DNA from 3 places in the Blautia sp. TM10-2 genome. Region 2 is predicted to be linked to each of the others. Evidence: predicted binding sites of a transcription regulator. Region 2 holds the regulator's gene; each other region holds the start of a gene.
The links. The regulator NrdR, encoded in region 2, represses ribonucleotide reductase genes. The targets are predictions, from matches to a motif close to CACAANATNTTGTG.
Positions count from the first base shown of each region.

Region 1 (4,639 bases), on a different contig from region 2:
GACCGGGCAGACATCCATGTCGAGTTCCTGGTGGCCGCAGTCATCGCAGTAAGCCAGGGACAGGTTTACGCCCTCGTAGTAGCCAAGCTCCATCGCACGCTCGATCAGTGTCTTGATCGCGCCTTTGTTGTAGCCGACCGGATAGCGCACGTACTGGATTTTTCCGCCGTTGCAGAGCTCCCAGAAACGTCCCTCGAGATCCTGTTTCTGGATCGGGGTGATGTCCTCGGTTACGTGGCAGTGGAAACTGTTGCTCACATACGGGCGGTCCGAAACGTTGCGGACGATGCCGTACTGTTTGCGGAACTGCTCTATCTGCAGGCCGCACAGGGATTCTGCCGGTGTGCCGTAGATCGCATAGAGGATGCCGTCCTCTTTCTTAAACTCGGCAACCTTGTCGTTGATATATTTCAGCGTGTCAAGTGCGAACTGTCCGTCCTCAACAAGAGATTTTCCGTTGTACAGCTCCTGCAGCTCGTTCAGCGCCGTGATACCGAACGATGCGGTCATCGGCTTTAACAGCGGGCGGATCTTGTCGGACGGTTTTAAGTGGCCGCCGTAGAAACCTCCCTCACAGTAAGCCAGCGGGTTCGTGGATGCACGCATCTCGCCGAGGTAATCGTAGGTCCGTTTGTGCAGATCGCGGATCATCTCGAGGTAGAAGTCGAGCACTTCGTGGAAATCGCGGTTCTCGGAACGGGATTTTGCCAGGATCATCGGAAGATGAAGGGAAACGGCTCCGATGTTGAAACGTCCGACAAAGACCGGTTTGTCGTTCTCATCTGCCGGCTCCATGCCTCCGCGCTCGTACCACGGGCTAAGGAAAGCACGACATCCCATCGGGCTGATGACTCTCTTGTATTTCTTGTACATCTCGGCGATGTAGCCCTCGCCGCTCATCGACAGCCAGTCCGGATACATCGTCTTGGAAGAACAGTCAAGTCCTGCCTCGAAGACATCTTCTGCGATGCCGCCCTCTCTGTGAATTGCCTTGTCATATAAGAAGACGATTTTCGGGAAGAGCACCGGCTTTTTGTGGCCTTTCTTGCCCTGTCCGTTTTTGTGGACCTCGAGAAGGGAGATGGAAATCATCTTCTCGAACATGCTCGTTCCAAGGCCGAGGGTCACGGTAACGAACGGATAATCACCGCGGGAAGATCCAACAGTGTTCAGTTTATACTCAATTCCCTGCCATCCCTGATCGCACTCTCTTCTTACTTTGTCGATCGCATACTCGATGGCTTTCTCCTGTGCACCCTCCCAGGATGCGTCGGTATATTTCAGGAACTCTTTTACGTAGTAATCATAGCTCTTCTGTGCGTACGGAGCAAGGATCTTGTCCACCTCCGGCACGGTAAAGCCGCCGTACTGCTGTGCAGCGGTGCTGAGGACGATATCACCCATGACATCAAATGCGGTGTCAAGTGTCTTCGGCTCGTTGTACCAGACATTTCCCATCTCGAAGCCGCCTTTTAAAACGTTTCCGACATCGAACAGACAGCAGTTCATGGTATCGAGACGTGCGGACTGGTCGTGGATGTAGATGTAGCCGTCCTTACAGGCCTGCAGCTCGTTGCGGTTCATGAAGAACTTGCGGTACAGCTCTTTGTTCAGCTCGTTGAAAATCAGGCTTCGCTTCGTTGCAACGAGGGCGCTGTCGGTGTTGGCATTGCTCTTGTCGCCGATGTAGCGGATGGACTGGCTCTTCGTGTAGACCTCGTCCATCATATGGATAAAATCAGTTTTGTAATTGCGGTAATCGCGGTAGCTTTTTGCCACAGCCGGGTTTACTTTTTCGAGTGCTCCCTCCACGATATTGTGCATATCGCTGATCGGAATTTCGGTCTTTCCAAGGGAATATACGTGCTCGGTTGCGAACTTACAGATAAAGTCAATCTCCTGCTGTGAGAAGGTATACAGGATTCTCTGTGCGGATTTATTTACGGCACGAACGATCTTCTGCGCGTCGAATTCTTCTTTGGTGCCGTCCTTTTTGATAATATAAACCATTGTGGTGTCCTCCAAATCAAACACTATATCTTGTGTGTCCCCCACCCTTTTCTTGTAGCGGGCACCACATATTGTAGCATGTTTCTTTTGAAAAGAAAAGGCATTTCCTGTAAGTTTTTATTTTCAGAATATTGCATACTGCTCTTTCGTGCAGACAGAAATCTGCATTTTTCAAATTCGTTCTGCAAGCGTTCCTTCAAAAACGGTCTCGGCCGGGCCGGTCAGAAGGACCTTATTTTTCGTCCGGTCCCATGTAACGAAAAGCCTGCCGCCGCGCAGTTCTACGGCAGTTTCTCCCTCCGAAACACAGCCGGAAAGCATCGCCGCGACGGCTGCCGCACACGCTCCCGTTCCGCAGGACAGCGTTTCACCGCTCCCACGTTCCCAGACTCTCATTTTTATTGTGTGTTGATCTAAAGTCTGGATAAACTCTGTATTGATACGGTCCGGGAAGCAGGAAAGGTGTTCAAAAGCGGAACCGGTCTTTGCAATGGATATTTTTTCCACATCTTCCACCGGAATCACCGCATGCGGATTTCCCATCGAAAGGCAGGTCATCGTATAATTTTCCCCGCACACGGTAATTTTATGCTCCAGCACATATTCCCCCAGAGAAACAACGGGGATCTGTGCGGCGCGGAATTCCGGCGTTCCCATCTCCACTGTCACCTGACAGATCTCATTCAGATTCTCCCCCGTCTGCAGATGAATCACACGGTTTCCGCTGCCGGTTTCGATAGTCAGCGTCGTTTTTCTCGTCAGCCCATGCTCGTACACGTATTTTCCCACACAGCGGATGCCGTTGCCGCACATCGCGCCCTTCGAGCCGTCGGCGTTGTACATTTCCATCGAAAAATCTGCTGTTTTGGATGCCCCGATCAGAATCAGCCCGTCCGCGCCGATGCCGAAATGGCGGTCACTTACCGCTTTTGCCAGCCGTCCCGGACTCTCCACCCGCTCCTCCATGGCATTTACATAGATATAATCATTTCCGCAGCCCTGCATTTTTGTAAAACGCATACACAGCCTCCTCCCAGACTTCTGCCCTTTCCAGTTCCTTACTAAATATGTATTCCGTACCGCGCGTTTGAAAAACCATTTTTCTCAAATCCGCTTCAGACATTGGAAAACGAAGCGGAATGTGATAGAATAGGGGGAACTGATATCGTTACCTACATGAAGTAACTTTCAAATATTTTTAACCATTTATTATGAGGAGGTTTTGATGAAAAAATACCGTTGGGTTTTAACAGCAGTATTTGCCGCTTTCCTCGTGGGAACGAGCGGCTGCGGAAAGAAAACAGAAACGATTCCGATCACAACCATCAGTCAGAGTACCGACGATGACGACCCCGAAGACAATCTGGCGGCCTCCGGCGATTCCGATGAGATTCCGGAATACGATGTGGATCTCTCGAAGAACCTGAACAGTTTTCAGCTTGCCATCTGGGGCGATACATACGAAATTCCGGAATCCTACGCGGATTTTACAGCGCTTGGCTGGGTCTACAGCGGCGACGACACGAAGGAAATCCAGCCGGAATCCTTCTCAGAGGGCGAAAGTTTTGAAAAGGACGGAAACCAGATTACCGTCGATATTGCCAATCCGGATACCACGGCAAAGCCAGTGGCGGAATGCCTGATCGGAGGCATTCACATCGACACCTCGACCGCTGAGGGCCAGAATATCTATGTCGGCCTGCCGAACGGCGTCACTCTGCAGCAGTCGCTGATGGAGGATGCGGAAAGCATCTACGGTGCGCCAAAGGACCGTTATGAGACCGATACCTCTGTGCAGTTCACGTATGAGTACGGGCTGTACCAGACGATCACGCTCGGCTTCGATAACAAAACGGGAATTCTGTATTCCCTCGATATGCAGAACTTTACGACCACGGCTGATGCAGAAGCGCTCGATGGTGTCAGCGATGCCACAACACCGGAAGTGGAGGCCTACCAGGCACCGGAAGCCGACAGCATTGAAATCAACGACTGGACCGTCCGCTTTGACGATGTACTCTATCATCTTCCCGTTCCGGTCAGTGAACTTCTGGACCACGACTGGACCGTCAATACGAAAGAGTCCGATACGGCCGTTTTAAACGGAAAATACGGCTACGTCACGCTGGAAAAGGGCGGTCAGAAGCTTTACTGCACCGTACATAATTACGGCGCGGAGGCGACGACAGTGCGCAACTGTTTTGTTACTTCGCTGTACGGCGATCTCGATACGACAAAGATTCCGATTTCAATCACAAACGGCATCACGCTCGGCACTTCCGAGAGCGATTTTCTGGCGAAGGCAGGGGATGCCAAATCAGAAAAAACGGAAAAAGAGGATAGTAACCTGACACTCTACACATTCTATAGTGATGACGAAAAGCTGGACTACACTGAAATCGGCATCGACAACGATCTGAAGCTGGTACGCAGCATCAAGGTGGTTCACAACCAGCCGGAAGCGCCGGAAGAAGAAGCCAAAAAAACTTCCGCGGAAGATTCATCTTCCGTTTCCGACAGTCAGGAACCGTCCGAAACACCGGCTCCGTAACGATACTTTCAGAAAAATGGCTGCATGGCAGCTTACTACAGACGAAAACGAGGATTTTTATGGAAAACTTATACGACG
Region 1 is NZ_QUJZ01000013.1:69,950-74,588, forward strand. Features, by position in the region: gene nrdD (anaerobic ribonucleoside-triphosphate reductase) at 1-2,010, opposite strand, end outside; gene dapF (diaminopimelate epimerase) at 2,182-3,030, opposite strand; gene DXD92_RS13865 (hypothetical protein) at 3,236-4,561, shown strand; gene trxB (thioredoxin-disulfide reductase) at 4,621-4,639, shown strand, end outside.
Region 1: a site for NrdR is predicted at 2,032-2,045, ahead of nrdD (anaerobic ribonucleoside-triphosphate reductase). Genes of this name have one in related genera too.

Region 2 (4,639 bases):
TGCTTCCGCAGCAAATGGCAGCAGGGGGTAAGCTGCTCCGCGCAGGATATGTGGGAAGCGTTTCCGTGCATCCAAAGGCAAGGGGCGAAGGCCACATGAAGCGTCTTCTTGGCGACTGGATTACGGATCTGGAAGGAACGTGTGATCTTCTGGCACTGGACGGCCAGAGACAGCGGTATGCCTACTTTGGCTTTACGCCGGGAAGTGAAAAATACACGTTTTACCTGGATGTGGCAAATGTGCGCCATACCTGGAAAAACGGGGAACTCTCCGCTTACACCTTTGCGCCGCTGTTTCCGGAAAACGGCGAAGCGGACGAAGAGGCGGCAGCCTTTGCAAAGAAGCTGAATGAGGAAAAACCGCTTTACGTGGTAAGAGAGGATGTGAAAGCCTGCCTGAAAACGTTCGGCGAGCAGGCAATTGCAATCTGGAAAAACGGTGAGCGGATCGGATATCTGGCACTTTGCGGCGGAAACCAGGTTGTGGAAGCAGAAGTGTTGGAGGAACAGGATTTCGTTCCTGCACTTGCCGCTTATTTAAAAGAAAATGCGCTTGACTCTCTTTTCATTTCCATTCCGGTGTATGAGACCGGAAAAGCAGCAGCGTTATCGGAAGTCTGCGAAAGCTTCACAAAAGAGCGCTGCGGTTCCGCGATGTACCGTATTTTCCAATTTGCAGACGTCATCGAGGCAATGCTGACCATGAAAGCAGAGACGATGGGCATCAGCGATGGAACGTGGTCTGCCGTACTGGAGGGACAGCCGCTGACCGTGACGGTAAAAGATGGAACTGTGACCGTGACACGGGAAGCCCATCCGGGGGCAGATGTACTCAACCGGGAGCAGGCGCAGGAACTGCTTCTTTCACCGCTGGCAAGTAAGGGAAGCAAGGTTCCATCTGAAATCTGGAAGAACATTCCATCCGACTGGTTCCCGCTTCCGCTGTACTGTGCGACGGCAGACGAATTTTAGGCAATGACTGTTGGGAGGCAGAGAAATATGAACGAGACAGCGAAACGAGACAGAAGAGACGAAAAAGAAGAAATCCGGTACCATGTGATTTTCTACGGCCAGGTGCAGGGCGTGGGGTTCCGTTACCGGGCGTATTATGCTGCCTACCAGCTCGGGCTGACAGGCTGGGTGAGAAACTGCTGGGATGAGACGGTGGAGATGGAGGTGCAGGGTGATGAGGAGACGATCACGGAGATGATCAAAAGGATCCGCACCTCCAGCTACATCGAAATCACGGATGCAAAATGGACGAAGATTCCGCTGGAATCGGAATTCGGTTTTCATATCCGTTGATCAGGGCTGTTTTTTCTCTTTTTCCGGAATTTCGACGAGAATGATATCGTTGCCGATCTGGCAGATGCGGTCCCATGGGATCACAAAATCCTCGCCGTGGCAGAAAAAGCCGCAGAATTTCACAGGACCCGGAAGAACGAGTCCGGTAAGATGTCCCGTTTTTGGATTGAATTCCACATCAATCGGACAGCCGAGCGTTTTGCAGGTGCAGATATTGATAACTTCTTTCTGGCGGAGATCTACAACGCGCATGCGGTGCTCCTTTTTACTGATTCCTATGGAAAAACATATGCGAAAATGTTGCTGCAGTTGACTTGAATTTCACGGAAAAATGCGTATACTGTAAAAGTAGAAAACTTTCCGAAATACTTATTTAGAAACGAGGACGAAAGATATGAGATGTCCATTTTGTAATCAGGATAATACCCGGGTTGTGGATTCACGCCCGATTGAAGACAGCAATGCGATCCGCCGCCGCCGGATGTGCGATGTCTGCGGCAGACGCTTTACGACATACGAAAAAGTGGAGACGATCCCTTTGATCGTCATCAAAAAAGATATGAACCGCGAGCAGTATGACCGCTCGAAAATCGAGACCGGTATCCTGCGCGCCTGCCACAAACGGCCGGTGTCCGCCGAGAAGATCAACGAGATGGTCAACAAGGTGGAGACGGAGCTTTTCAACGGCGAGGAACGCGAGATTCCAAGCTCTGTGATCGGAGAGAAGGTCATGCATTACTTAAAAGACCTGGATCAGGTGGCGTACGTCCGCTTTGCGTCGATTTACCGTGAGTTCAAGGACGTCAACACGTTCATGGACGAGCTGAAAAAGATGCTCGACAAATAGCGGGAGGCAAAAAAATGGAAGTGTCGAACTATATTAAAATGCGTGATCAGATGCAGGAACGTTTTCTGACATACGATCAGAAGGAGATCGAAGGAAAGTATGGCTTTGCGTTTGATGGCGATTATTTCTATGTGCCGTATCTTTTTGAAGAATGGAGAGTGAACCGCCATACCGGCGTTGTAGAGGGATCAAAAGACCATTTTCTTCATGTACATCAGGGCAGTTTCAATGAGACGCTGACGATTTTCGACCTGCTCTGCTGCGGAAAGAAGGAGATTGTGCTCGCCGGCACGTATGCGCGTACCAATTCCTTAAAGGGAACGATCAAAGGCCGCACGATTGCGTCCGGCGTTCACGACAGCCGCGCCGCACGGTATGACGGGCATGTGGAACAGCTGAAAAAAGCATGCGTTTCCCTTGGCGGAAAACCATATTTCCCGGGAGACGCTGCTTTTGTTTTTCATGTCTTTCCGTTTCTGCCGCTCGTCTTCCAGTTCTGGGAGTCCGATGAGGAATTCCCGCCGGTGCTGAAGTTTATGTGGGATGAAAACGTCCTCGATTATCTGCGGTTTGAGACGCTGTATTACGTGATGGGAGATTTCCTGGACGCACTGGATCAAGCCTTCGATGCATGTAAAACAGAAGCCTGATACCTTTTGTGAGACAAAATCTTACGAAAATTTTTCGAATGTTTATAAAAATTTCAGTATACGAATCCCTTGGTTTAATGCTATAATGAGCGAAAGTGAGTAAAAAAAGAGAAGAGAAAGGGGAATGCATATGGCTTTTAGCATGAAAGTAACACCGGAAATAGAGGAACTGACAAACATCTGTCTGGATAACTCCAAAATGGATGTTTCGCTGTATGGGCAATACGATGTAAAACGCGGACTGCGCGATGTCAACGGCGTTGGCGTCCTTGCGGGACTGACACAGATTTCAAACGTTGTGTCTTCGGATATCATTGACGGCGTCAAAACACCGTGTGACGGACGTCTGTACTACCGCGGCATCAACGTGGAAAAACTGACCCAGGGATTTTTGAGTGAAAACCGTATGGGATTTGAAGAAGTCGCTTATCTGCTCCTGTTTGGAAATCTGCCGAATGAAGAGCAGCTTAAGCATTTTAAGACGATTTTAAAACAGCAGCAGTCCCTGCCGAAGAACTTTGTGCGTGACGTTGTTATGAAAGCGCCGACCAAGGACATGATGAACACTCTGTCCCGAAGCGTTCTGACCCTGTACGCGTACGACAACCACGCAGATGATACCTCCCTTCCGAATGTGCTTCGCCAGTGCATTAACCTGATTTCTGTTTTCCCGATGCTGTCCGTCTATGGCTATCAGGCGTACAACCATTATATCAAGGGAAAAAGTTTATATATCCACAATCCGTCGAAGAAGCTTTCCACCGCAGAAAACATTCTGCTGATGCTCCGCCCGGATCAGAAATACACCCCGCTGGAGGCGAAGATCCTCGATCTTGCCCTCGTCCTCCACATGGAGCACGGCGGCGGTAACAACTCAACCTTTACAACACATGTTGTTTCTTCTTCCGGAACCGATACGTACTCCGCAATTGCAGCGGCGCTCGGCTCCTTAAAGGGACCGAAGCACGGCGGTGCAAACATCAAGGTTGTGCGGATGTTCGACGATATGAAGTCACACGTCAAAGACTGGACGGATGAGGAAGAAGTATCGAATTACTTAAGAAAGCTGCTGCACAAAGAGGCGTTCGACCAGAAAGGTCTGATTTACGGTATGGGCCATGCGGTTTACTCCATTTCCGACCCGCGTGCGCGCATCTTCAAGACCTTCGTTGAGCAGCTGGCAAAAGAAAAACACAGAGAGAAAGATTACCGGCTGTACGCTATGGTCGAGGAACTGGCTCCGAAGATCATCGGCGAGGAGCGCCATATTTACAAAGGTGTATCCGCAAACGTCGACTTCTACAGCGGCTTCGTTTACAGCATGCTGGATCTTCCGCTGGAGCTCTACACCCCGATGTTCGCCTGCGCGCGTATCGTCGGCTGGAGTGCACACCGGATGGAGGAACTGATCAACACCGACAAGATCATCCGCCCGGCGTACAAGAGTGTCAAAGATGAAGTGGACTATGTTCCGCTGGAAAACAGATAAAACAGGCAGAAGGGCCGGAGCGTGTCGGGATTTTCCGATCTGCTCCGGCATTGCTCTGTGCAGGAAGTAATGTGTCATTGTGAAAAATAGGAGAGTGCAGGAGAATGAATGAGACAAAAAATTACAGCATAACAAAATCCGGAGCAGTCATATTGGAAGGAGGGGCCAATCGCGGCGTCTTTACAGCAGGAGCGCTGGACTTTCTGATGGAGCAGGAGTATTATATCCCTCATGTGATCGGCGTTTCCGCCGGAGCCTGCAATGCGCTGGACTATGTATCGCGCCAGATTGGCAGAACGAGGGACTGTATGATTGTCACGGATGAGAAAAACCGCTACGTCAATAAGAA
Region 2 is NZ_QUJZ01000001.1:233,417-238,055, reverse strand. Features, by position in the region: gene DXD92_RS01220 (GNAT family N-acetyltransferase) at 1-971, shown strand, start outside; gene DXD92_RS01215 (acylphosphatase) at 999-1,304, shown strand; gene DXD92_RS01210 (YlmC/YmxH family sporulation protein) at 1,305-1,556, opposite strand; gene nrdR (transcriptional regulator NrdR) at 1,699-2,151, shown strand; gene DXD92_RS01200 (DUF3786 domain-containing protein) at 2,166-2,801, shown strand; gene DXD92_RS01195 (citrate/2-methylcitrate synthase) at 2,932-4,290, shown strand; gene DXD92_RS01190 (patatin-like phospholipase family protein) at 4,395-4,639, shown strand, end outside.

Region 3 (4,639 bases), on a different contig from region 2:
GTAGTTCTCTGCAATCTTCCGCACAAGGGAAGCTGCTGCTTTCCAGTCCGGCAGTTTTTCGCCAAGGAACGCATGGAATACAGTTCCCGAGGTGTACAGCGTCTGCAGATCATCCTGAATATCAAGCGCAGAGAAAATATCCTCGGTATAGTCCACCGGCAGATGGGAGCTGTTGGTGTAGTACGGGGTATCTCCCTCATGGCCTGCGGTCTTGATATCCGGCCATTTTGCACGGTCGTGTTTTGCCAGACGGTATGCGGTCGACTCCGCCGGAGTTGCCTCAAGGTTGTACAGATCGCCGTACTCCTCCTGGTAATCAGAAAGACGCTCTCTCATATGGTTCAGAACTTCTTTCGTAAACTGCTGTGTCTTCGGATCCTCCAGACCCTTTCCGAGCCATGCGGCATTTAAGCCGGCCTCGTTCATACCGATCAGACCGATGGTTGAGAAGTGGTTCTCAAACGTTCCAAGGTACCGTTTCGTATATGGATACAGTCCCTCGTCCAGGAGGCGGGTAATGACCTCACGTTTCGTCTTTAACGAACGTGCGGCAATATCCATCATATGATCGAGACGGCGGTAGAACTCTTTCTCATCTTTGGACTGATATGCGATACGCGGCATATTGATGGTGACAACGCCGACCGATCCGGTGCTCTCGCCGGAACCGAAGAATCCGCCGGTTTTCTTTCGAAGCTCACGCAGATCCAGGCGGAGACGGCAGCACATGGAGCGCACGTCGCTTGGTTTCATATCGCTGTTGATGTAGTTGGAGAAGTACGGGGTACCGTATTTTGCAGTCATTTCGAACAGCAGACGGTTATTCTCCGTATCGGACCAGTCAAAATCGGATGTGATGGAGTAGGTCGGGATCGGGTACTGGAAGCCTCTTCCGTTGGCATCTCCCTCGATCATCGTCTCGATGAACGCTTTGTTGACCATATCCATCTCTTTTTTACAGTCTTTGTACTTGAAGTCCATCTCCTTGCCGCCGACGATCGCCGGAAGCTCCGCGAGGTCATCCGGTACGGTCCAGTCGAGTGTGATGTTGGAGAACGGTGCCTGGCTTCCCCAGCGGCTCGGTGTGTTGACGCCGTAGATAAACGCCTCGATGCACTTCTTCACTTCGCCGTAGCTTAAGTTGTCCACTTTGACGAACGGCGCCAGATACGTATCAAATGAAGAAAATGCCTGCGCACCTGCCCACTCGTTCTGCATAATGCCGAGGAAGTTGACCATCTGGTTGCACAGAACCGAAAGATGTCTTGCCGGAGAAGAAGTAATCTTTCCGTTGATGCCGCCAAGTCCTTCTTTGATGAGCTGTTTTAACGACCATCCTGCACAGTAGCCGGTCAGCATCGACAGGTCGTGGATGTGAATATCCGCGTTGCGGTGTGCCTCGGCGATCTCGTCATCATAAATCTCTGATAACCAGTAGTTGGCTGTGATCGCGCCGGAATTGCTTAAGATCAGACCGCCGACAGAATACGTTACGGTCGAATTCTCTTTGACACGCCAGTCCTCTACTTTTACGTAGCTGTCCACGATCTCTTTGTAGTCTACGATCGTCGATTTCATGTTGCGGATTTTTTCCCTCTGCTTGCGGTACAGAATGTAAGCTTTTGCCACTTCTGCGTAGCCGCACTGGATCAGCACGTTCTCCACGCTGTCCTGAATTGCCTCCACTGAAATTTTTCCGTCTTTGATCTTGGACTGAAAGTCCGCTGTTACGCGCAGTGCCAGCATCTGAAGCATGTCATCGCTGAACTGCATATCTTTTGCGCCGAATGCTTTTCCAATCGCATCGGTAATCTTTTTCATCTGGAACTCTGCAATCGTTCCGTCTCTCTTTTCTACCTGAAACATGGAATCCCTCCTGTTAATTCAACCGTTTCTGCAAGGCCTTTTTAAGGTTCCACTCTTTGCAGTGTCTGAACCATATGATAGCAGAGCATGTTTCTCCCGTCAATAGTAAAAAGTACCATATCTAGTGTGAAATTTTCTAACATCACTAGATATGGTACTTTTACTTGTATTCTGTCCCTTCCATTTTTCGGCGCTGTACGGCGCTTAAAGGGATGTACTGCCGTTTTTAAGCCCGCTTGCCATACCTCTATACCCTCGGATAGATATCCTTCGGTACATAGGCTTTTACGCGGATGCCTTCCGGCAGATATTCTTCTTCGAGCAGAATTCCGTATCCGCGGATCAGTGAAATCGTTCCCGCCTTATCGTACGGATAGAGGCGCTCGATATAGATTTTGCCCTCCATCATCCACGAGGAGAGTAAATTTTTGAGGTCTTCGAGTCCCTGTCCTGTTTTGGCAGAGACCGCAAGGCTCGCGTCTGCCCGGAAATCTTTTACAACCATCGGGGCGAGAAGCTTATCCTGCTTGTTCAGCAGGGTGACGATCTTTTTGTCCTCAACTTTCAGTTCCCGCAGCGTATCGTACACGACCTGCATCTGCAGCTCCATCTGCGGATTTGACGTATCCACAACGTGGAGAATATAGTCGGCATACCGTGCTTCCTCCAGCGTACTGCGGAATGCATCGATCAGATGATGTGGCAGCTTATTGATAAATCCAACCGTATCGGTCAGCAGGATTTCCTGTCCATCCGGAAGGGTCAGTGACCGCGTCGTCGTATCCAGCGTGGAAAACAGCATTGCATCTGCCAGAATTTCCGATCCTGTCAGTGCATTTAAAAGACTGCTCTTTCCCGCTGACGTATAGCCTACGAGCGCCGCTACCGGGATTTTGGAACGTTTTCTGCCTTCACGAAGGAGCTCTCTGTGCTGGCGTACTTCCTCAAGCTCACGTTTTAACTGCGTAATACGCGTGCGGATCAGGCGCCGGTCGGTTTCCAGCTTTTTCTCTCCCGGTCCTCTCGTACCGATTCCGCCGCCGAGACGGGAAAGCGATGTGCCAAGGCCGGAAAGTCGGGACGCACGGTACTTTAACTGGGCCAGCTCAACCTGGATTTTACCCTCGCTGCTCACGGCGCGCGCCGCAAAGATATCCAGGATCAAAAGCGTACGGTCCATGATCTTGCATTCCAGTGCTTCCTCCAGCCCTTTTAACTGGATCGAGGAGAGCTCATCGTCGCAGATGATGCCCGTCGCATCGCAGGCGCGCACCAGAATTTTCAACTCCTCTAATTTTCCTTTTCCGATGTACGTTCCCGGATGAATGGCCTCTCGCACCTGCACCAGGCGGCCCTCCACCTTCGCACCGGCGGTGCTGGCCAGTTCCGCCAGCTCGTCGAGCGATTCTTCTGCGTTTGCGCCGCCGTTTTCCTGTACGCCGACCAGAATCACGCGCTCCTGTTCTTCTCTTAAATCAAACAATTCAACTTCCTCCGTCTGTTATCGGTTCTGGAGAAACGTATTTTCCCGCTGCGCCGCGGTGTTTTCCGGGTATGCTGCCAGAAAATCCGCCATCAGCGACTTCGCGGTATCAAAATCCGCCCGTTTTTCATAGGATACAATCTGGTTGAACAGCAGATTTTCCCGGTCGGAATCCTCCGCCGTTTTGAGTCCTTCCTCGATATACGAGAGTGCACTGTCCGTGTCGTTTTCCGCAAGTGCGCAGAGCGCCAGCCCGTTGTTTGCTGCCGCCGCAAAGCCATCTGTCGAAAGATACGAAGAAAACAGTGCTTTCGCCTCGTCGTTCTGACCATTGGAAAGGTAAACCTCGCCGAGCATTTCCATCGCCGCGCTGCTGCCGTCCTTCATTGCCTTCGAGAACGCTTTGACCGCCTCGTCCTGCTCCTCCAGATAGTAGTATGCGCAGCCGATGTTATAATAATCCTCGGTCGTTTTCGACTCAATCTTCACTGCCGCTTCGAGGTAACGGTCTCCGTCCGCCTTCATGCTGCTCTCCTGATACAGCTCGTAAATGTCAAGGCAGAGCTGATAGCTCTCCTTCGTCTCCACTGCCGCATCAAAATCCACCTTCGCCTGCTCGTAATTCTTCTGCAGGAAGTACGCGCGTCCCCTAAGGAACAGCGCATCGGCATCGGCCTTTTCTTCCTGAATATTGGTGCAGATCTCAATGGCTCCATCCAGATCTCCGGCCTGTACGCAGGTTTCCGCCTCGTAATACATGACATCGCGCGAAAACTCCGCGTCTTTGTGCTTCATGCTCGAAAGACTGCTCTTGAAAGCCTCTTTTGCCTTGTCATACTCCTGGCTTTTCAGATAAGCGATGCCGAGCGACCGGTAGCTCTCCGCCAGTCGGTCGCCTGCCTTTACGGCTCCCTCCAGCATCGCAATCGACGTTACGTAGTCCTTCTGTTCGAGCGCCTCGATGCCCTTTTTATAAAGCTTTGAATTTTTATTTTCACAGCCGCCAAGCACCATTGCCGCCGCCAGAAAAAAGATTACCAGTCTTTTTTTCATTCTGTCACAAGTCCTTCTTTATGCATCACAGAAACAACCTGGTCTACGTATTTTGCACACGTTGCGTCGTCCGGTGCTTCCACCATGACACGGATCACCGGCTCGGTGCCGCTCTCTCTTACGAGGATGCGTCCGTCATCGCCCAGGGCCTCTGCTACGTCTTCTATTGCTTTCTGTACTGCCGGGTTGGCCTTTGCAGCTGCTTTGTTTGCCACGCGGACATTCTTTAAGAGCTGC
Region 3 is NZ_QUJZ01000005.1:140,422-145,060, reverse strand. Features, by position in the region: gene DXD92_RS06590 (ribonucleoside triphosphate reductase) at 1-1,866, opposite strand, end outside; gene hflX (GTPase HflX) at 2,114-3,349, opposite strand; gene DXD92_RS06580 (tetratricopeptide repeat protein) at 3,368-4,402, opposite strand; gene glmM (phosphoglucosamine mutase) at 4,399-4,639, opposite strand, start outside.
Region 3: a site for NrdR is predicted at 1,980-1,993, ahead of DXD92_RS06590 (ribonucleoside triphosphate reductase). Genes of this name have one in related genera too.